One region of the Ramlibacter sp. MAHUQ-53 genome, then DNA from elsewhere that is predicted to be linked to it. Evidence: predicted binding sites of a transcription regulator. Region 1 holds the regulator's gene; each other region holds the start of a gene.

The links. Region 1 encodes FNR, which switches genes on or off when oxygen is low (the NO sensors DNR and NnrR bind a similar motif). Its sites were predicted from a motif close to TTGATNNNNATCAA; they were not measured.
Region 2: ACT80S_RS10940 (hemerythrin domain-containing protein) is a predicted target of FNR. The motif match lies at 3,192-3,205, and genes of this name have one in related genera.
Region 3: ACT80S_RS04335 (OmpW/AlkL family protein) is a predicted target of FNR. The motif match lies at 4,257-4,270, and genes of this name have one in related genera.

Annotation. Positions count from the first base shown of each region.
Region 1 covers NZ_JBQWTS010000002.1:429,052-435,772, forward strand. The annotation lists gene ccoG (cytochrome c oxidase accessory protein CcoG) at 1-760, shown strand, start outside; gene ACT80S_RS05470 (FixH family protein) at 777-1,064, shown strand; gene ACT80S_RS05475 (hypothetical protein) at 1,104-1,352, shown strand; gene ACT80S_RS05480 (PAS domain-containing sensor histidine kinase) at 1,420-2,496, shown strand; gene ACT80S_RS05485 (response regulator) at 2,493-3,137, shown strand; gene ACT80S_RS05490 (response regulator) at 3,251-3,637, shown strand; gene fnr (fumarate/nitrate reduction transcriptional regulator Fnr) at 3,662-4,456, shown strand; gene ACT80S_RS05500 (TraR/DksA family transcriptional regulator) at 4,464-4,835, opposite strand; gene ACT80S_RS05505 (universal stress protein) at 4,986-5,426, shown strand; gene hemN (oxygen-independent coproporphyrinogen III oxidase) at 5,444-6,721, shown strand, end outside.
Region 2 covers NZ_JBQWTS010000006.1:106,791-113,511, forward strand. The annotation lists gene ACT80S_RS10920 (YgaP family membrane protein) at 1-161, opposite strand, end outside; gene cueR (Cu(I)-responsive transcriptional regulator) at 165-584, opposite strand; gene ACT80S_RS10930 (heavy-metal-associated domain-containing protein) at 581-775, opposite strand; gene ACT80S_RS10935 (heavy metal translocating P-type ATPase) at 878-3,121, shown strand; gene ACT80S_RS10940 (hemerythrin domain-containing protein) at 3,241-3,807, shown strand; gene gloA (lactoylglutathione lyase) at 3,861-4,397, shown strand; gene ACT80S_RS10950 (alkene reductase) at 4,413-5,519, opposite strand; gene gstA (glutathione transferase GstA) at 5,533-6,138, opposite strand; gene ACT80S_RS10960 (DUF4382 domain-containing protein) at 6,208-6,721, opposite strand, start outside.
Region 3 covers NZ_JBQWTS010000002.1:192,474-199,194, forward strand. The annotation lists gene ACT80S_RS04310 (L-threonylcarbamoyladenylate synthase) at 1-527, opposite strand, end outside; gene ACT80S_RS04315 (DMT family transporter) at 572-1,462, opposite strand; gene ACT80S_RS04320 (3',5'-nucleoside bisphosphate phosphatase) at 1,459-2,310, opposite strand; gene pcp (pyroglutamyl-peptidase I) at 2,320-2,976, opposite strand; gene ACT80S_RS04330 (transporter) at 3,089-4,174, shown strand; gene ACT80S_RS04335 (OmpW/AlkL family protein) at 4,350-4,961, shown strand; gene ACT80S_RS04340 (DEAD/DEAH box helicase) at 5,068-6,516, shown strand; gene ACT80S_RS04345 (symmetrical bis(5'-nucleosyl)-tetraphosphatase) at 6,660-6,721, opposite strand, start outside.

The DNA of each region.
Region 1 (6,721 bases):
CATGTGCCCCTACGCCCGCTTCCAGAGCGCGATGTTCGACAAGGACACCCTGATCGTCAGCTACGACACGGCGCGCGGCGAGCCGCGCGGCACGCGCGGGCGCAAGGACGATTTCAAGGCCAAGGGGCTGGGGTCGTGCATCGACTGCGGGCTGTGCGTCCAGGTGTGTCCCACCGGCATCGACATCCGCAACGGCCTGCAGTACGAGTGCATCGGCTGCGGCGCCTGCATCGACGTGTGCGACAGCGTGATGGACAAGATGCAGTACCCGCGGGGGCTGATCTCCTTCACCACGCAGAACGCCCAGTCCCAGGGCTGGGACCGCGCCCGCATGTGGCGGCGGGTGCTGCGCCCGCGGGTGCTGCTGTACACGGTGATCCTGGGCGCCCTGACCTTCGGCGTGGCCCTGAGCCTGGCGCTGCGCACGCCGCTGAAGGTGGACGTGGTGCGTGACCGCGCCGCGCTGGCGCGCATCGTTGCCGGCGGCAAGATCGAGAACGTCTACCGGCTGCAGGTGATGAACGCCACCGAGAAGCCCCAGACCTACCGCTTCACCGCCGAGGGCCTGCCCGGCCTGGTGGTAGCCTCGGAGGCCGAGGCCGACGTGGAGCCCGCGCAATCGCGCTGGGTCGCCCTGCGCCTGCAGGTGCCGTACGGCAGCGCCGCGCCGGGCTCGCACAAGATCCGCTTCCACATCGCCACTGTTTCCGGCGACGCGCAAGTGACCGAGAAATCCGTCTTCCTGATGCCCCGGCAGTGACCGGGAAGGAGCCGCCATGGACCGCCGTCCCCCCGCTTCCGACACTTCCCCCGCCACCCCTTCGCGCCCGTGGTGGGCCCATGGCCACGTGTGGCTGCTGATCGCCGGCCCGGCGGCCGTGATCGTGGCCGGCGTCATCACCCTGGTGCTGGCCCTGCGCACGCCCGACCCGCTGGTGGCCGAGGACTACTACCGCCGCGGCCTGGAGATCAACAAGACCCTGGCCGAGCGCGAGGGCGGCAAGGCGATGATGCCGGCCGTCCAGGGCCGCAACCACGCGCTAACCCCTAGCGCGGCGAACTGAGTCCGGGTCCACAATCGTTTCACAGGAGGACGCAACCCGATGTGGAGCAAATTGATCATGGCCGTGGCCTGGCCCGCCTTCCTGGCTGCCTGCCTGCTGGAGGCGGCCGTCTTCGCTGTCGTCGACCCGCTGGACCTGAGCTGGGCGGGGGACCCCCTGGGCTGGTCTCGCCAGGCCGTCTACACGGTGGGCTTCTTCGTCTTCTGGGCGGCCTGCATCGCCTCGAGCGTGACGGCCCTCACGCTGGTCTCCCACGACACCCACGGGCCGGCGCACGCGCACGAGTGAGGGGGGCGCGCCCGGGGGGACGGGCCTTGTGCTGTAATTTGCGAAGTCGCCACGACCGCAGTACTCCGTGCCCCCTTTTTCATCGCTGAGCGTCCCCGACGCCGCCGAGCGCCTCGCCGCGCTGCTCGAAACGGCCATGGATGCCATCATCAGCATCGATGACGCCGAGCGCATCGTCCTGTACAACCGCGCCGCCGAGCAGATCTTCGGCTGGCGCGCCGACCAGGTCATGGGCAAGCCCTTGTCCATGCTCATTCCGGAGCGTTTCCGCGCCAGCCACGCCGACCATGTGCGCCGCTTTGCCGCGACCGGCGTGACCTCGCGCCGCAAGGGCGGCAGCGACGGCATCGTCCTGTGGGGGCTGCGGGCCGACGGCACCGAGTTCCCCATGGACGCCTCGATCTCCCAGATCGACACCGACCACGGCAAGGTCTTCTCCGTGATCCTGCGTGACGTCACCGAGCGGATGCGGGCGCGGCAGGACCTGGCGCGCTTCGCCACCGAGGCCTCCGCCATCCGCGAGCAGGAGAAGAGCCGGGTCGCGCGCGAGCTGCACGACGAGCTCGCGCAGTCCCTGACCGCGCTCAAGATGGACGCCATCTGGCTGCGCGACCACCTGGCCCGCGACCCCGAGGCTGCGGCGGCCAAGGTCAGCGGCATGCTGCAGATGCTGGACGCCAGCGTCGCCGCCACCCGCCGCATCGCCGCCGACCTGCGCCCGCTGGTGCTGGACGACCTGGGCCTGGTGCCCGCCATCGAGTGGCTGGCCCAGAGCTTCACGCAGCGCCATGGCGTGCACTGCGAGCTGGACCTCGACGAGTCCCTCGAACTGGAGGAGCCCTACGCCACGGCCGTCTTCCGCATCGTGCAGGAGTCTCTGGCCAACGTCGCCAAGCATGCCCGGGCGCGGACCGTGTGGGTGCGCGTGGCGCGCGCTGGCCGGCAGATCGTGATCGAGGTGCGCGACGACGGCGTCGGCTTCGACACCGGCGCCGGCCGCAAGCCGCAGTCGCTGGGACTGATCGGCCTGCGCGAGCGGGCCCAGCTGCTGGAGGGCACGATGTCCATCGAGTCCACCCCGGGCGAGGGCACGCGGGTCGCGGCGCGCATCCCGGCGCCGGCGGGGCAGGGGGCCGGCACATGATCCGCGTCGTCCTGGCCGATGACCACGCCATCGTGCGCGAGGGCCTCAAGGGCATCCTCGCGCGCGTGCCCGATTTCCAGGTGGTGGGCGAGGCCGCCGACGGCGCCCAGGTGCTGCAGCGGGTGCGCGAGGCCGAGTTCGACCTGCTGGTGCTGGACCTGTCCATGCCCGGGCGCAGCGGCATGGAGCTGATCAAGCTGGTGAAGGCCGAGCGGCCGCGCGTGCGCATCCTGGTGCTGTCCATGCACCACGAGACCCAGTACGCGGTGCGGGCCATCAAGTCCGGCGCCAGCGGCTACCTGACCAAGGAAAGCGCGCCCGCCGAGCTGGAGCAGGCGCTGCGCAAGATCGCCGACGGCGGCGCCTACGTCACCGCCGAGGTGGCCCAGCAGCTGGCCCTGGGGGCCATGCCGGGCCGCGAGGCGGCGCCCCACGAGGCGCTGTCGGCCCGCGAGTTCGAGGTGTTCCAGCAGCTCGTGGCCGGCGCCTCGGTCACCGCGATCGCCGAGCGCATGAGCCTGTCGGTCAAGACAGTGAGCACCCACAAATCCAACCTGATGCACAAGCTGGGCCTGGGCAACCCCAGCGACCTGGTGCGCTACGCCATCAAGCACGGGCTGGCGGACGCCACCGAGATCTGAGCGCCGCCCTGGCGGCCTAGGACGAGTCCTAGGCCGCGTTCCAGACGATTCCTAGCCAGCAATTCAGCTCTTACTGATGGGCAAGAGCCGGCGGACGCGGCACAGTCACGTCCATGGCACCCAGCTCCCATCCCCGCGTCTTCCTGGCCGACGACTCCGGCCCGATCCGCTCGCGCGTGGCCAACCTGCTCGGCGAGCACGACATGGAGGTCGTCGGCGAGGCGGCCACGCCGCAAGGCTGCATCGAGGGCATCCTGGCCAGCCGGCCGGAGGTGGTCGTGCTCGATGTCCAGCTCGAGGGCGGCACGGGCCTGCAGGTGCTCAAGGCGGTGCGCGAGGCGGCCCCGGGCATCGCCTTCGTCGTCTTCAGCAACAACGCCGCGCCCGCCTACCGCAAGCGCTACCTCGGCGAGGGCGCCGCGAGCTTCCTGGACAAGAGCAGCGACTTCGAGCAGCTGCCCGACGCGATCGCCGATGCCGGCAGCCGCGTCCATCACTGAACACCCCACGAGAGAGACCCCCGCATGAACCACGAACACGCCATCGCTCCCGTCCGCGTCGTGCCGCGCCGCTCCGTGACGGAGTCTTCGGAGGGCGCCGGCTGCGGCGCCGCGCCGCTCAAGACCCTGTGCTCCAACTGCCACCTGAAGGACCTGTGCCTGCCCTGCGGCCTCAGCGGCGCGGACCTGCAGCGCCTGGACGGCCTGCGCTTCGGCCGCCGCCGCGTGCGCACCGGCGAGGAGCTCTATCGCGGGGGGGACAAGTTCCAGTTCATCTACGCGGTGCGCAGCGGCACCTTCAAGTCCAGCCTGATGCTGGTGGACGGCCGCGAGCAGGTCTCCGGCTTCCACATGGCCGGGGAGCTGATGGGCCTGGACGGCGTCGCCCACGGCCGCCACGCCAGCGCCGCCACCGCGCTGGAGGATGCCGAGGTCTGCGCCATCCCCTACACCCACCTGAGCGAGCTGGCCAGCGGCAGCGCCGACATCCAGATGCTGATGGCCCGCCTCATGAGCCGCGAGATCGTGCGTGAGCACAGCCTGATGATGCTGCTCGGGAGCATGAACGCCGAGGAGCGCCTGGCGGCCTTCCTGCTGAACCTCTCGCAGCGCCTGAAGGCGCGCGGTTACTCGGCCAGCGAGTTCCACCTGCGCATGTCGCGCGCCGAGATCGGCAGCTACCTGGGCATGAAGCTGGAGACGGTGAGCCGCACGTTCTCGGCCTTCCAGCAGCAGCGCCTGCTGGAGGTGGACAAGCGCCACATCCGCATCCTCGACCTCGAGGCCCTGGGACGGGCCTTCGACAGCCGGGTGCACTGAGCTTGGCTCAGGCGGTCTCGGCCAGCGACTGGCAGCGGATGCAACGCAGCGCCGTCGGCAGCGCCTCCAGCCGGCGCAGCTCGATGGGCTCGCCGCACGCCAGGCACTGGCCGTACTGGCCGCGCGCCAGCCGCAGCAGCGCCGCCTGCACCGCCTCGAGTTCCTGCACCGCGTGCGTGTGCTGCATCTCGTGCACCGCGGTGCTGGTCTCGGCGTCGGCCAGGTCCTTGAAGTCGGTCACCGCTTCGCCCGGCTCGCGCGCCTGCGCCTCGGCCTGGTCGCGGGCCGATTCCTCGGCCAGCAACGCGCGCAGCTCGGCCTCGCGCCGCTCGAGCAGCTGCTGGAAGCGGGGCGTCATCTCGGCTTGGAAGGTGGTCATGGTCGTCGGGCCTTTCAGTCGGGGCGATACGGTCAGATGGAGCCGATTCTGTGGCCTGCAAGCGACCTGTCAATTGACCCGAATCAACCACGGCGGGAGCATCCCGTCGCATCATCCGCCAACACGTCACTTCCCCTGAGAGGTCACACCATGTTCAAGCGCATCCTCCTGGCCACCGACGGCTCGGCCGCCTCGGACCACGCCGCCACGCTGGCCATTTCCCTCGCCCGCACCCATGGGGCGACGCTGACCGCGCTCTACGTGGTCGACCCTTATCCCTACCTGGGCATCGGCGAGGCCAACCCCATGGGCTTCAACGCCTACATGGAGGCTGCGCGCGTGCACGGCGCCGAGGCCCATGCCCGCGTGGCCCGCATGTCGGCCGAGGGCGGCGCCCCGGTGCCCCTGGTCACCCGCCTCGTCGAGGATGTCTCGGTCATCGAGGGCCTGCTCGAGACCGCCCGCGACACCCAGGCCGACCTCATCGTCATCGGCTCGCACGGCCGCACCGGCATCGCCCGCGTAGTGCTGGGCAGCGTGGCCGCGAAGGTCGTCGCGCAATCGCCGGTGCCGGTGCTCGTCACCCGCTGAGGAATCCGCAGGACGCCATGAACACCATCTCGCCCGAGCTGTTGCAGCGCTTCGACATCAACGGGCCGCGCTACACCTCCTACCCCACGGCCGACCGGTTCGTCGAGGCGTTCACCGCCGGCGATTACGCGCAGGCCCTGCGCCAGCGCGGGCAGCAGCCCTCGTCCCTGCCGCTGTCGATCTACGTGCACATCCCGTTCTGCGCGTCCCTGTGCTACTACTGCGCCTGCAACAAGATCATCACCAAGCACCATGAGCGCGGCGCGGAGTACCTCGAGTACCTGGCGCGCGAGGTGGCCCTGCATGTCGCCGAACTCGGGCGCGGGCAGTCGGTGAGCCAACTGCACCTGGGCGGCGGCACGCCCACCTTCCTCAGCGACGCCGAGCTGGGCCAGCTCATGGCCATGCTGCGCGCCAACTTCGCGCTGGTGCCCGGCGGCGAGTATTCGATCGAGGTCGACCCGCGCACGGTGGACGCCACCCGCCTGCAGGCGCTGGCCGACCTGGGCTTCAACCGCGTCAGCTTCGGCGTGCAGGACTTCGACCCCGACGTGCAGAAGGCGGTGCACCGCATCCAGCCCGTGGAGCAGGTCTTCGCGCTGGTGGACGAGGCGCGCCGCATCGGCTTCGAGTCGGTCAACGTGGACCTGATCTACGGCCTGCCGAAGCAGACCTCGGAGTCGTTCGCGCGCACGCTGTCGCAGGTGGCGCAGCTGCGGCCCGACCGCATCGCGCTCTATGCCTACGCGCACCTGCCGGAGCGCTTCAAGCCGCAGCGGCGCATCATCGCCATCGACCTGCCCTCGGGCGCCAGCAAGGTCGGCATGCTGGCCTCGGCGCTGGCCGCCTTCGAGAAGGAGGGCTATGTCTACGTGGGCATGGACCACTTCGCGCTGCCCGACGACCCGCTGGCCGTGGCCAAGCGCCAGGGCCGCCTGCACCGCAACTTCCAGGGCTACAGCACCCAGCCCGACTGCGACCTGATCGGCCTGGGCGTCTCCGCCATCGGCCGCGTCGGCGCCACCTACAGCCAGAACGCCAAGACGCTGGAGGAGTGGACCGACCTGATCGACCAGGGCCAGCTGCCCGTGACGCGCGGCCTCGCGGTGAACCGCGACGACCTCACGCGCCGCGCGGTGATCATGGCCCTCATGTGCCAGGGCCAGGTGCTGTTCGAGTCCATCGAGCTGGCCTGGATGATCGACTTCCGCCGCTACTTCGCGCCCGAGATGGCGCAGATGGAGGAGCTGGCGCGCCAGGGCCTGGTGACCATCGACGCGAACGGGATCCAGGTC
Region 2 (6,721 bases), on a different contig from region 1:
AGGAGGCCGTAGGGCGGGCACCAGCCGACGAGGCCGGTGGCCAGGGGCAGCAGGCCCAGCCAGCCCCAGGCGCCGATGGCCCCGGTGGCCGCTGCGGCGACGAGCCCCAGGCCGATGACGATGCGCAGGATGCGGTCGATGCCGCCGACGTTGCGGTTCATGGTTCACTCCTTCTCGTGGTGGGAACAGGGGGCGGGGAGCCCCGACAGGTCGTCGAGGATGGGGCAGTCGGGGCGGTCGTCGCCCTGGCAGCAGGTGATCAGGGTCTGCAGCGTGCGCTGCATGGACTGCAGCGCCTCGATGCGGGCGGCGAGGTCGTCGGCGTGCTTCTGCGCGATGCGGCGCACGCTGGCGCTGGCCCGTCGGCGGTTGCGCCACAGGCCCACCAGCTCGGCGATCTCGTCCATCGAGAAGCCGAGCTCGCGGGCGCGCTTGATGAAGCGCAGCGTGTGGACCTCGGCCTCGCCGTACAGCCGGTAGCCGCTGTCGCTGCGTGCCACCGCGGGCAGCAGGCCGAGCGCCTCGTAGTGCCGCACCATCTTCGCGGACACGCCCGAGAGGCGGGCCGCCTCGCCGATGTTCATTGGACGGCGTAGCCCTCTTCGGCGATGGCCTGGGCGATCGCCTCGCGGGGCTTCTCGGTCTGCACGTCGACCTTGCCGGCGGGGCGGTCGATCTTCACCTCGGCGGCCGGGTCCACCGCCTTGACCGCCTGCGTCACCGCGCGCTCGCAGTGGCCGCAGGTCATGCCCTGGACCTGGAAAGTCTGGTTCATCATGTTGCTCCTGGAAGATGCCTGAATGGTGTGGAGGATGATCCTTCCCACAGTGGGAAGGTCAAGCCCCGTGCTTGACAAAGGTCAACCCTTGACCTTTCCATGATGGCAAGGTTCAAGCTGACCACCATGACCGCCACCACCTCCCTGCCCGATTCCCCCGCCACGCTCGACCTCGGCGTGGGCGGCATGACCTGCGCCTCCTGCGTCGGCCGCGTCGAGCGCGCCCTGCGCAAGCTGCCCGGCGTTCAGGAGGCCAGCGTCAACCTGGCCACCGAGTCGGCGCGCGTGACCTACGCGCCCGGCCCCGACATGGAGGCGCAGATCCGGCGCGCCGTGCGCAATGCCGGCTACGAGCCGCGCTCGCCCGAGGCGGCGCTGGCCGACGAGGCCTCGCCCTGGGCCGGCTTCGCGCCGGTGGGCCTGGCGCTGGCGCTGTCGCTGCCGCTGGTGCTGCCCATGTTCGCCGACCTGGCGGGCCGCCACTGGATGCTGCCGGCCTGGCTGCAGTTCGCGCTGGCCACGCCGGTGCAGTTCTGGCTCGGCGCGCGCTTCTACGTGGCCGGCTGGCACGCGCTGCGCGCGGGCAGCGGCAACATGGACCTGCTGGTCGCCCTGGGCACCTCGGCGGGCTGGGGCCTGTCGATGTGGATGTGGCTGGCCGCCGGCTCGCAGCACCTGTACTTCGAGGCCTCGGCGGTGGTGGTGGCCCTGGTGCTCCTGGGCAAGTGGCTGGAGGCGCGCGCCAAGCGCCAGACCACCGCCGCGATCCGCGCGCTGCAGGCGCTGCGGCCCGAGGTGGCGCACGTGGTCCAGCGTGACGGCAGCGAGGCCGACCTGCCGCTGGCCGAGGTGCTGGCCGGCGACCGACTGGTGGTGCGCCCCGGCGAGCGCGTGCCGGCCGACGGCGCGATCGAGGAGGGGGAGACCCATGTGGACGAGTCCATGCTCACCGGCGAGCCCCTGCCCGTGGCCAAGGCCGCCGGCGCGCGCGTGACCGGCGGCAGCATCAACGCCGAGGGCCGCTTCGTGATGCGCGCCGACGCGGTGGGCCAGGAGACGGTGCTGGCCAAGATCATCCGGCTGGTGGAGGACGCTCAGGCCGCCAAGGCCCCGATCCAGCGGCTGGTGGACCAGGTCTCGGCGGTGTTCGTGCCGGTGGTGATCGGGGTCGCCTTCCTCACGCTGGGCGGCTGGCTGCTGGCCGGTGGCGGCCTGGAGGCCGCCCTGATCCATGCGGTGGCGGTGATGGTGATCGCCTGCCCCTGCGCCCTGGGACTGGCCACGCCGGCGGCGATCATGGCCGGCACCGGCGTGGCCGCGCGCCACGGCATCCTGATCAAGGACGCGCAGGCGCTGGAGCTGGCGCACCGCGTCGACACCGTGGCCTTCGACAAGACCGGCACGCTGACCGTGGGCCGCCCGCGCCTGGTGGCCTTCGTGCCCGCGCCGGGCTGCGACGAGGCCGAGGCGCTCACCGCCGCGGCCAGCCTGCAGGGGGGCAGCGAGCACCCGCTGGCGCGTGCCGTGGTGGCCGCGGCGCGCGAGCGCGGCCTGGCCGTGCCGGCGCCCGCGGGCGTGCGCGCGGTGGCCGGCCGCGGCACCGAGGGCGAGGTCGGCGTGCGCAGCTTCCTCATCGGCAGCGTGCGCTGGATGCAGGAGCTGGGCGTGGACCTGTCCGCGCTGGACGCAGCGCTGCAGGGCCTGCAGCAGGACGGCGCCACGGTGTCGGTGATGCTGGAGCGCACCACCGCCGGCCTGGCGCCGCGCGCCCTCATGGCCTTTGCCGACGAGCCCAAGCCGGAGGCGAAGGAGGCGCTGGCGGCGCTGCGCGCGCGCGGGCTGCGGCTGGTGATGATCTCCGGCGACAACCGCGCCGCGGCGCTCGCGATGGGCCGCCGCCTCGGCCTCGCCGCGGACGAGGTGATGGCCGAGGTGCTGCCCGGCGACAAGGCCGCCCGCGTCGCGGCGCTGCGCGGGGGCGGGCACGAGGAGCGGCATGTGGTGGCGATGGTGGGCGACGGCGTGAACGACGCGCCCGCGCTGGCCGCCGCCGACGTGGGCCTGGCCATGGCCACCGGCACCGACGTGGCCATGCACGCCGCCGGCATCACGCTGATGCGCGGTGACGTGCGCCTGGTGGCGGGCGCGCTCGACATCTCGGGCCGCACGGTGCGCAAGATCCGCCAGAACCTGTTCTGGGCCTTCGCCTACAACGTGGCCGGCATCCCGCTGGCGGCGCTGGGCTTCCTGAGCCCGGTGGTGGCGGGCGCGGCGATGGCGCTGTCCAGCGTGAGCGTGATGGCCAACGCGCTGACGCTGCGCCGCTGGCGCGAGACGCCGTGAACGAACCGGCCGCACGCACGGCCTGCCGGGGCGCGCCGTGCGCGCTCGCGGCCTCCAGGCCCGCAGGGCGTTGACCTGGGTCAACGAAGGTTCGCAGCGCGCGTGGGAAGCTGCGCGCCATGCCTCCCGCACAGACCGCCTTCCAGATCATTCGCGACGAGCACGCCGCGGTGTCGGCGGTGCTGCGGGCGATGGCGCGGCTGATCGAGCGCGGCCCGGGCGATGCGCCCGAGGACTTCTTCGACCGGCTGCGCGCGATGCTGTTCTACATCGACGAGTTTCCCGAGCGCCGGCACCACCCGAAGGAGTCGGACCTGCTGTTCCCGAAGATCGTGCGGCACCTGCCCGAGCTGATGCCGGTGATCCGCCGTCTCGAGACCGACCACCTGCAGGGCGAGGGCCGCGTGCGCGAGCTGCAGCACCTGCTGCTCGCCTGGGAGCTGCTCGGCGAGCCGCGGCGCGAGGCCTTCGAGCAGGCGGCGCAGACCTACCTGCGCTTCTACCTGGACCACATGCGGGTGGAGGAGGTGCAGCTGCTGCCGGTGGCCGAACGCGAGCTGCCGCGTGAGGTGGTCGCCGAGCTCGACGCCGCCTTCCGCGGCCACACCGACCCGCTGGCCGCGGGCGGGCCGCAGCCGGGCTACGAGCGCCTGTTCGCCCGCATCCTGGTCAAGACCCCGGACTGACCGGGAAGGGCCCGCGCAGGTAGACTGCGCGCCTTTTTTCGCGACCTGCTTCCATGGCCTTCGACACTGAACAACAGCCCGGCGTGAGCGCCGCGCGCCCCGCGGCCAGCCGCGGCTTCACGCTGAACCATTCCATGCTGCGCGTGAAGGACCCGGCGGTCTCGCTGGCCTTCTACACCGGCGTGATGGGCATGCGCCTGCTGCGCAAGCTCGACTTCCCCGAGATGAAGTTCAGCCTGTACTTCCTGGCCCGCGTCGACGACGGCGAGGCCATCCCCGAGGAGGTCGGCGAGCGCACCGTGTGGACCTTCCGCCAGCGCGGGCTGCTGGAGCTCACGCACAACTGGGGCACCGAGTCCGACCCCGGCTTCAAGTACCACGACGGCAACGCCCAGCCCCAGGGCTTTGGCCACATCTGCTTCTCGGTGCCGGACCTCGCGGCGGCAGTGGCGTGGTTCGACGAGCAGGGTGTGGCCTACGTCAAGCGCCCCGAGCAGGGCAAGCTGCGTGACGTGGCCTTCATCAAGGACCCGGACGGCTACTGGATCGAGATCGTCCAGCCCGAGCTGCTCGCCGGGCTGGGGCGCTGAGCCTGCGCAGGCGGCTTACCCGGCGAGCGTCGGGTAGTCGGTGTAGCCCTTCTCGCCGCCGCCGTAGAAGGTGCTGCGGTCTCCCTCGTTCCACGGCGCGCCGCGCTGCAGCCGCTCCACCAGGTCGGGGTTGGCGATGAAGGGCCGGCCGAAGGCCACCAGGTCGGCGCCCCGTGCGAGGGCGCGGTCGGCGAGGGCGGCGTCATAGCCGTTGTTCACCATCCAGGCGCCGGTGCCGCCGGCCTCGCGGTAGGCGCGGCGCAGCGCCTCGTAGTCGAAGGGGCGCCCCTCGACCTCGCGCGGGCCGCCGGTGGCGCCCTCGATCACGTGCACATAGGCCAGGCCCAGCGGCGCGAGCTGGCGCACCAGGTACTCGAACAACGGCTGGGGGTCGGCGTCGACCACGTCGTTGGCCGGCGTCACCGGCGACAGCCGGATGCCGGTGCGGCCGCCGCCGACCTCGGCCACGATCGCGCGCACCACCTCCAGCGGGAAGCGGGCGCGGTTCTCGACGCAGCCACCGAAGGCGTCGGTGCGCTGGTTGCTGCCGGTCTTGAGGAACTGGTCCAGCAGGTAGCCGTTGGCGGCATGCACCTCCACCCCGTCGAAGCCGGCGCCGGTGACGGCGGCCTGCGCGGCGTGGCGGTAGTCGTCGACGATGCCGGGCAGCTCGGCCGCCTCGAGCGCGCGCGGCGCGGAGGTGTCCTCGAAGCGGCCCTGGCCGTTCTCGATCAGGTAGGTCTTGGTCCGGGCGGTGAGGGCCGAGGGCGCGACCGGCGCGGCGCCGCCGGGCTGCAGCGAGGTGTGGGAGACGCGGCCCACGTGCCACAGCTGCACCACCATGCGGCCGCCGCGGGCGTGGACGGCGTCCGTCACCGGCTTCCAGGCGGCGACCTGTTCCGGCGTGTACAAGCCGGGCACGTCGGCATAGCCCTGGCCCTGGTGGCTGACGGGCGTTGCCTCGGAAATGATCAGGCCGGCGCTGGCGCGCTGGGCGTAGTAGGTCGCCATCAGCGGCGTGGGCACGGCGCCGGGGGCGCGGTTGCGGGTCAGGGGCGCCATCACGATGCGATTGCGCAGCGCGAGGTCACCCGCGCGGGCGGGGTCGAAAAGGGTCGTCATCCGGTCGGGGGGGTTACTTCAGGCCTTCGGCGGCCAGGGCTTCCTGGACTGCGGGGCGGGCCCGCATGCGCTCCTGGAAGGCGATCAGGTTCGTCATGCCCGACAGGTCGATCTTCATCACGGCGGCCCAGCGGCTCACGGTGTAGAGGTAGGCATCGGCGACGCTGAAGGTGTCGCCCATGAGGTACTGCTTGCCGGCGAGCTCGCTGTCGACCCACAGCAGGCGGTTGATCAGCTTGTCGCGGAACACGCCCTTGGCCTCTTCGGGCACCGCGGCGTTGAACAGCGGCCCGAAGCCCTTGTGCAGCTCGGTGCTGATGAAGGTCAGCCACTCCTGCACGCGGTAGCGGGGCAGGGTGCCGTTGGCGGGGGCGAGGTTCTTCTGCGGGACCTGGTCGGCGATGTACTGCACGATCGCCGGGCCTTCGCGCAGGCGGGTGCCGTCGTCGAGCTCCAGCAGGGGCACGTAGCCCAGGGGGTTGATGGCGTAGTAGCTGCTGCCGTCGGGCAGCTTGTGCGTCTTGGTGGGCGCCAGCACCAGTTCGAAGGGCAGGCCCGCCTCGCGCAGGACGATGTGGGGCGAGAGCGAGCAGGAACCGGTGGAGTAGTACAGCTTCATGGCGTGGAGGAAGGGTCAGGGGTGGAAGACCCCTGATCCTATCCACGTGCGGGAAGCCCCGCGCCGTCCTCAGAAGTTCGAGGTCGTGGTGGTGTTGGCCGTCACGGTCACGGTGCGCGTGCCGAGGAAGACCAGCGTGTCGTTCGCCTCGGGGTTGTCGGTGCCCGCCTGGCAGGTGTAGGCCAGCGTGTAGCTGCCGGCCGGCAGGAAGGCCGCGGTGTAGCTGGCCACGCCGTTGGTGGTGACCACGTTCGCCGAGGTGACCGGCTGGGTGCCGGTGCCGCCGACGTCGTCGGGCGTGGCGCCTGCGCCGGCGTAGACGTAGATCACGCGGACCGCGCCGGTGGCCGGGCAGCTGGCGTCCTGCAGGAAGGCGGTGCCCACGGTGCCGGAGACGGTGCCGACCTGCGTGTTGTCCACGATGCGCAGCGCCGGCTTCAGGAAGTACGGGCTGCCGGCGGACTGCGGATGGGTGATCGACTTGCGCAGGTCGAAGTCGATGGTGAAGGTGGAGGTGCCGCCATTGGGCACGGTGAAGCCGCTGACCAGCTTCAGGCCGGACTGCGAGCCGCTGGGCACGCGC
Region 3 (6,721 bases), 240 kb from region 1:
GCGCCGGCGTCGATCACCGCGGCGACCGGGTGCTCGAAGCGCTCGCGGATCTCGTGGGCGTCGTTCAGGGGCAGGTCCTCGCCGGGCGGGATCAGCGTGGTCGCCAGCAGCGGCGCGCCGTGCAGCGCCAGCAGCGCCTGCAGCGCGGTGTGCTCGGGCACCCGCAGGCCGATGGTCTTGCGCTGGGGGTGGCTCACGCGCCGCGGCACTTCCTTCGTGGCCTCGAGGATGAAGGTGAAGGCGCCGGGCGTGGCGGCCTTGAGCAGGCGGTACTGGCGGTTGTCCACCCGGGCGTAGCTGGCCAGCTCGCTCAGGTCCCGGCACAGGAGCGTCAGGTGGTGCTTCTCGTCCACCCCGCGGATCTGGCGCAGGCGGTCCACCGCGGACTTGTCGTCCAGGTGGCAGACCAGGGCGTAGCTGGAATCGGTGGGCACGGCGACCACGCCGCCGCGTTCGAGCAGGGCCACGGCCTGCTTCAGCAGCCGCGCCTGCGGGTTGTCGGGATGGACTTCGAAGTACTGGGCCATGGAAGGAATGCCTGGATGCCGTGATTGTCCGCGCTCGCGGCGGGTCAGGCCCGGCGCTGCTCGAACACCGTCAGCGCCGCGCCGCCCACGCCGCACAGCGCGATCAGCGCCATCCCCAGCAAGGACCAGCCGTCCGGCACATGGTCGAACAGGATCCAGCCGGCCGCCATGGCGAAGGCGATCTGCGCGTACATGGTGGGCATCAGCGCGGCCGCCGGCGCCCGCTGGTAGGCCAGGATCAGGAGCAGGTGGCCGACCGCGGCCAGCACGCCCATGAGGGCGATCAGCCCCCACATCGCCGGCGAGACCGCGGCGCCCCAGACCCAGGGCAGCAGCGGCATCACCACCAGCGCCCCGACCCAGCTGGTGTACAGGTGCATGGTCAGCGGGTTCTCGGTGCGGGCCATGCGGCTCGTGATCAGCTGGAAGGCGGTGTTGGCCGCGATGTGCACCAGCGGCAGCAGCATCGCCAGCGTGAAGGCCTCGCCGCCCGGCCGCAGGATCACCAGCGTGCCGGTGAAGCCGCCGGCCACCAGGCTCCAGCGCAGGGGCGAGACATGCTCCTTGAAGAACAGGCCGGCCATCAGCGTGATCACCAGCGGCGCGACCAGCACGATGGCGGTGAACTCGCCGACCGGCATGTAGTGCATGGCGACGAACAGGATCACCGTGGTCGTCGCCAGCAGCAGGCCGCGCACCAGGTGCATCAGCGGCGCGCGGGTGCGCAGGATGCCGGGGCCGCCCATGGGCAGCACGAAGGCGGTGGTCAGCACGGCCTGCACCAGGTAGCGGGCCCACACGGCCAGCAGCGTCGGCACGCCGGCGAGCATCACCACCTTGGAGGTGGAGTCCATCGAGGCGAAGAACACGGTGGCCGCCAGGCACATCGTGATGCCCGCCACCACGCGCCCCGGGCGGGTGCCGGTGCGTATCACTGGACGCGGTCCGCCAGCAGCTCCCACACCGGCGTGAGGCCGCCGGGCAGCCAGGGCAGCTGGCCCAGGTCGGTGTGGCTTTCGCCGGGGCTGTGGAAGTCGCTGCCGCGGGAGGCGGCGAGCTCGAACTCGCGCGCCATGTCGGCGTACTTCACGTATTCGGCGGCGGTGTGGCTGCCGGTGACCACTTCGACGCCGCGCCCGCCATGGGCCTTGAATTCGGAGAAGAAGGCGTATTCCTCGTTGGCGCTGAAGTCGTAGCGGGCCGGGTGGGCGATCACCGCGATGCCGCCGGCAGCGGTGATCCAGCCCACCGCGTCGGCCAGCTTCGCCCAGCGGTGCGGCACGAAGCCGGGCTTGCCCTCGGTGAGGTAGCGGCGGAACACCTCGCCGGTGTCGCGGCACACGCCGGCCTCCACGAGGAAGCGGGCGAAGTGGGTGCGCGAGACCAGCTCGGGGTTGCCCACGTACTTGAGGGCGCCCTCGTAGGCGCCCTGGATGCCCACCTGCGCCAGCTGCTGCGACATCTCCTGCGCGCGCTCGCCGCGGCCGCCGCGGGTGGCGGCCAGGCCCTGGCGCAGGGCGGCGTCGTCGGCGTCGAAGCCCAGGCCGACGATGTGCACGGTCTGGCCGGCGAAGGTCACCGAGATCTCGGTGCCGGTGAGGTACTTCATGCCGGCGTCGCGGGCGGCGGCGAGGGCGCGGTGCTGGCCGCCGACCTCGTCATGGTCGGTCAGCGACCACAGCTCGACGCCGTTGGCGGCCGCGCGCTGCGCCAGCGCCTCCGGGGTGAGGGTGCCGTCGGAGACGACGGAGTGGCAGTGCAGGTCGGCGTTGAGGATGGACACGTTGCGATTTTAGTTTGCGTCCGCTGGCGCGCCGTGGAGCGTGCCGGCGTCGATGTCGAGGTCCTGCCGCACCCGGGCGGCGCAGTCCAGCGCGAGGCGCAGGCCCTGCACGCTGCGCTCCAGCGCCAGCGAGGGCTCGCCCTGCTGCGGCAGCCACGGCAGGTGCATGAAGCCCCCGCGCGTGGCGGCCAGTCGCGGCTGCGCCAGCCGGTGCATCAGGCCGTAGAAGACGTGGTTGCAGACGAAGGTGCCGGCGCTCAGGGACACCTCGGCGGGCAGGCCGGCGGCGCGCAGCGCCTCGCGCATGGCCTTGACCGGCAGGGTGGCGAAGTAGGCCGCGGGCGCGCCGGGCACCACCGGCCGGTCGATCGGGCGGGCGCCGGCGTTGTCCGGGATGCGCGCGTCGTCGAGGTTGAGGGCCACCCGCTCCAGGCAGAGGGCGGCGCGCCCGCCGGCCTGGCCGCAGGCCAGCACCAGCGCCGGCCGATGCGCCTCGAGCAGGGCGTCCAGCCGCGCCAGCGAGGCGCCGAAGGCCGTCGGCAGCACCGCCGACACCACCTGGAGGCCCGCCACGCGCTCGCCGTCCAGGGCCCTGACGGCCTGCGCGCTCGGGTTCAGCGCCTGCCCGTCGAACGGCTCGAACCCGGTCAGCAGGATGCGCGGCAAGGTGGACATCGGGTCACTCTACCGCAGGCCCGCGCCCAGGTCCGGACCGCGGGGGCTTGCCTACTATTGATGAGTTGGCTGTAATTCACGAAACGAATTGATTCAGGACCCCATGCCCCACCTTCCCCTGACGCTCCGAAGCCTGGCCCTGGCCTGTGCGGTGGTGGCCGGCCCGGCCGGCGCGGCCGAGGGCTTCCAGGTGCGCTACAACCTGGCCGGCACCCTGGGCGGCGAGCTGTTCGCCCCGGTCGACCTGCGGGGCGTGGCGGTCGGCCTGGTGCGCTCCGATGCGCGGCTGGACAAGATCACCGGCCCGGACGGCGGCGTGGTCCGGCTGAACGTGCCAGGCGGCACCCTGCCGGCGCCGGCGGCGCAGAACCCCACCTTCCCGGCCACCTCGCCGCAGGTGGACACGACCGGCGAACTCACCCAGTACAACCTGCTGCTGGCGCGCATCACGCCCGCCGAGCGCGGCGACGAGCGCTGGGTGGTGGGCCTGAACCTGCCCTACGCGGCGCGCAAGGCCCAGAAGAGCCGGGTCTCCGGGCCGACCCCGGCGCTGAGCTTCCAGCCCACGGTCGGTCCCGCCCTGCGCGCCGGGGCCGGCGCCACGTTCAACACCCTGTACCAGGGCCAGCTCGCGGCGCTGGGGACGGCCGAGTCGACCGCCGTCGAGGGCGTGGGCGACGTGGAGCTGCAATTCGGCTGGATGCGCCGCACCGAGCCCCTGCGCCTGCAGGCCGGCGCCTCGCTGGTGGTGCCCACCGGCCGCTTCGACCCTGCCGCCGGCACCGATGTCAGCCTGGGCAAGTTCTACACGCTGCGCCCGGTCGTCCAGGCGGTGTGGCTGCCGTCGCCCGAGGTCTCGCTGGGCGGGCGCATGACCTACGGGATCAGCAACCGCAATGACGACACCGGCGTGCGCGGCGGCAACTGGCTGAGCCTGGAGGGCGCCGCCGGCGGCCTCACCCGCTGGGGTGCGTTGGGGCTGCAGGGCATCCACGTGCAGCAGGTGCAGGACGACAGCGGCAGTCCCCGGGGCGGCAACCGCCTGCGGGCCTCGCACCTGGGCGTGTTCTATTCGGCCCAGATCCCGGTGATCGAGACCGGCCTGAGCGTGAACTACATGGCCACCACCGACTCGCGCAACGCCCGCCACGGGCGCTACCTGCAGGTGCGCCTCGCCCGGCTCTTCTGAGCCCGCGGCGCCCCGGCCGGCCGGGGTGGCTTGATATTCGTCAAATTGACTTGTTGCGCTGCCGCAACCGGCGGTGGCGGGGTTGACCTGCGTCAATTCGTGGGGTCGGGCGACTTTTACAGTCGATTCGACCAGGGGTTTTCCCTTGGCCCATCGGAAACTGGAGAAACCCAAGATGAAAAAGACCTCTGTCCTCCTCGCCCTCGCCGCCCTCGGCTTCGCCGGCCATGCCCTGGCCCAGCAGAGCCCCTGGCTGGTCCGCGCCCGCGCCGTGCACCTGAACATGGCCGACAAGTCGGAGGCCATTCCCGCCCTGGGCGTCGGTGCCGACCAGATCACGGTCAACAACAAGACCATCCCCGAGGTGGACATCACCTACTTCGTGACCCCGAACATCGCCGCCGAGCTGGTCCTGACCATCCCGCAGAAGCAGACGGTGAGCATCGCCGGCACCGACGTGGGCACCTTCAAGCACCTGCCGCCCACGCTGACCGTGCAGTACCACTTCAGCCCGGCCGCCCAGGTCAGCCCCTACCTCGGCGCCGGCGTGAACTACACCCGCATCAGCAGCGTCAAGCTGCTGGGCGGCGCCGGCGACCTGGAGAACCAGTCCTTCGGCCTGGCCGTGCAGGCGGGCGTGGACTACAAGCTGGACAAGAACTGGTCCCTGAACCTCGACCTGAAGAAGGTCCAGATCCGCTCCGACGTGTTCGCCGGCGGCTCCAAGGTCAGCGCCGTCAAGCTGGACCCGTGGCTGCTGGGCGTGGGCGTGGGCTACCGCTTCTAAGCCGCAAGCGCATCCCTTCCAGGGTGCGGGGGGCGGGTCGGCAGACCCGCCCCTTTTTCCTGTCCTGCCCCCGCCCGCCCCCCAGATGCGACAATCCGGGGTTGAGATGACTGCTCCCTATTCCTCCCTCTCGCTGGCCGAGCCCCTGAAGCGTGCCGTGGCCGACATGGGCTACGAGAACATGACGCCCATCCAGGCCCAGGCCATCCCGGTGGTCCTGACCGGCAAGGACGTCATGGGCGCCGCCCAGACCGGCACCGGCAAGACCGCTGCCTTCTCGCTGCCCCTGCTGCAACGCCTGCTCAAGCACGAGAACACGTCCACCTCCCCGGCCCGCCACCCCGTGCGTGCCCTGGTGCTGCTGCCCACCCGCGAGCTGGCCGACCAGGTCGCCCAGCAGATCAAGCTCTACGCCAAGTACACGAACCTGCGCAGCGCCGTGGTGTTCGGCGGCATGGACATGAAGCCCCAGACGCTGGAGCTGAAGAAGGGCGTCGAGGTGCTGGTCGCCACGCCCGGCCGCCTGCTGGACCACATCGAGGCCAAGAACGCGGTGCTCAACCAGGTCGAGTACGTGGTGCTCGACGAGGCCGACCGCATGCTGGACATCGGCTTCCTGCCCGACCTGCAGCGCATCCTGTCCTACCTGCCCAAGCAGCGCACCACGCTGCTGTTCTCGGCCACCTTCTCGCCCGAGATCAAGCGCCTGGCCGGCAGCTACCTGAACGACCCGGTCACCATCGAGGTGGCCCGCCCGAACGAGACCGCCTCCACCGTCGAACAGCACTTCTACAGCGTGCTCGACGACGACAAGCGCCGCGCCCTGACCCAGATCGTGCGCCAGCGCGAGGTGCGCCAGGCCTTCGTCTTCGTCAACTCCAAGCTCGGCTGCGCCCGCCTGGCGCGCTCGCTGGAGCGTGACGGCTTCAAGACCACCGCCCTGCACGGCGACAAGAGCCAGGACGAGCGCCTGAAGGCGCTGGCCGCCTTCAAGGCCGGCGAGGTCCAGCTGCTGGTGGCCACCGACGTCGCCGCCCGCGGCCTGGACATCAAGGACGTGCCGGCGGTGTTCAACTTCGACATCCCTTTCAACCCCGAGGACTACGTGCACCGCATCGGCCGCACCGGCCGCGCCGGCGCCTCGGGCCTGGCGGTGAGCTTCGTCTCGGGCAGCGACGGCCGACTCGTCGCCGACCTCGAGAAGCTGCTGAAGAAGAAGCTGGACCTCGAGGCCGTCGAGTTCGAGGAAGACCGCCCGCGCGGCCGCATCAACGATGGCCGCCGCACCTGGCGTGACCGTGATGAGCGGGACCCCCGCGAGCCGCGCGCCGCGCAGGAGCGCCCGCGCGAGCCCCGCGCGCCGCGCCCGCCCGCCGCGCCGCGCGACCCGTTCTTCGACCGGCCCTACGAGGCCACCGCCCCCGCCGAGGCGGCCGCGCCCGCCTGGGAGACGGCCGCCAAGCCGGCGACCAGCCGCGTCTCGTCCAACATCAAGACCAAGCGCAAGGTCGCGGCCCTGTTCAAGGCCGCAGCGCCCGCGACGCCGGCCGCCTGAGCCGCCGCCGGCATGCCGGCCGCCTGGCCGGCGCGCCGGCCCTCGCTGCAGCCCGGCGTGCCGCCGGCAGCGCCGCGCTAAGTCGCCACGTCCAGCCGCCACGTCCAGCCGCCACGTCCAGCCGCCACGTCCAGCCGCCACGTTCAGTCGCCGCCTGGCGACTGGGACTGTTCGCAGACGACCTGGATCAGCTCGTGCCGGTCCG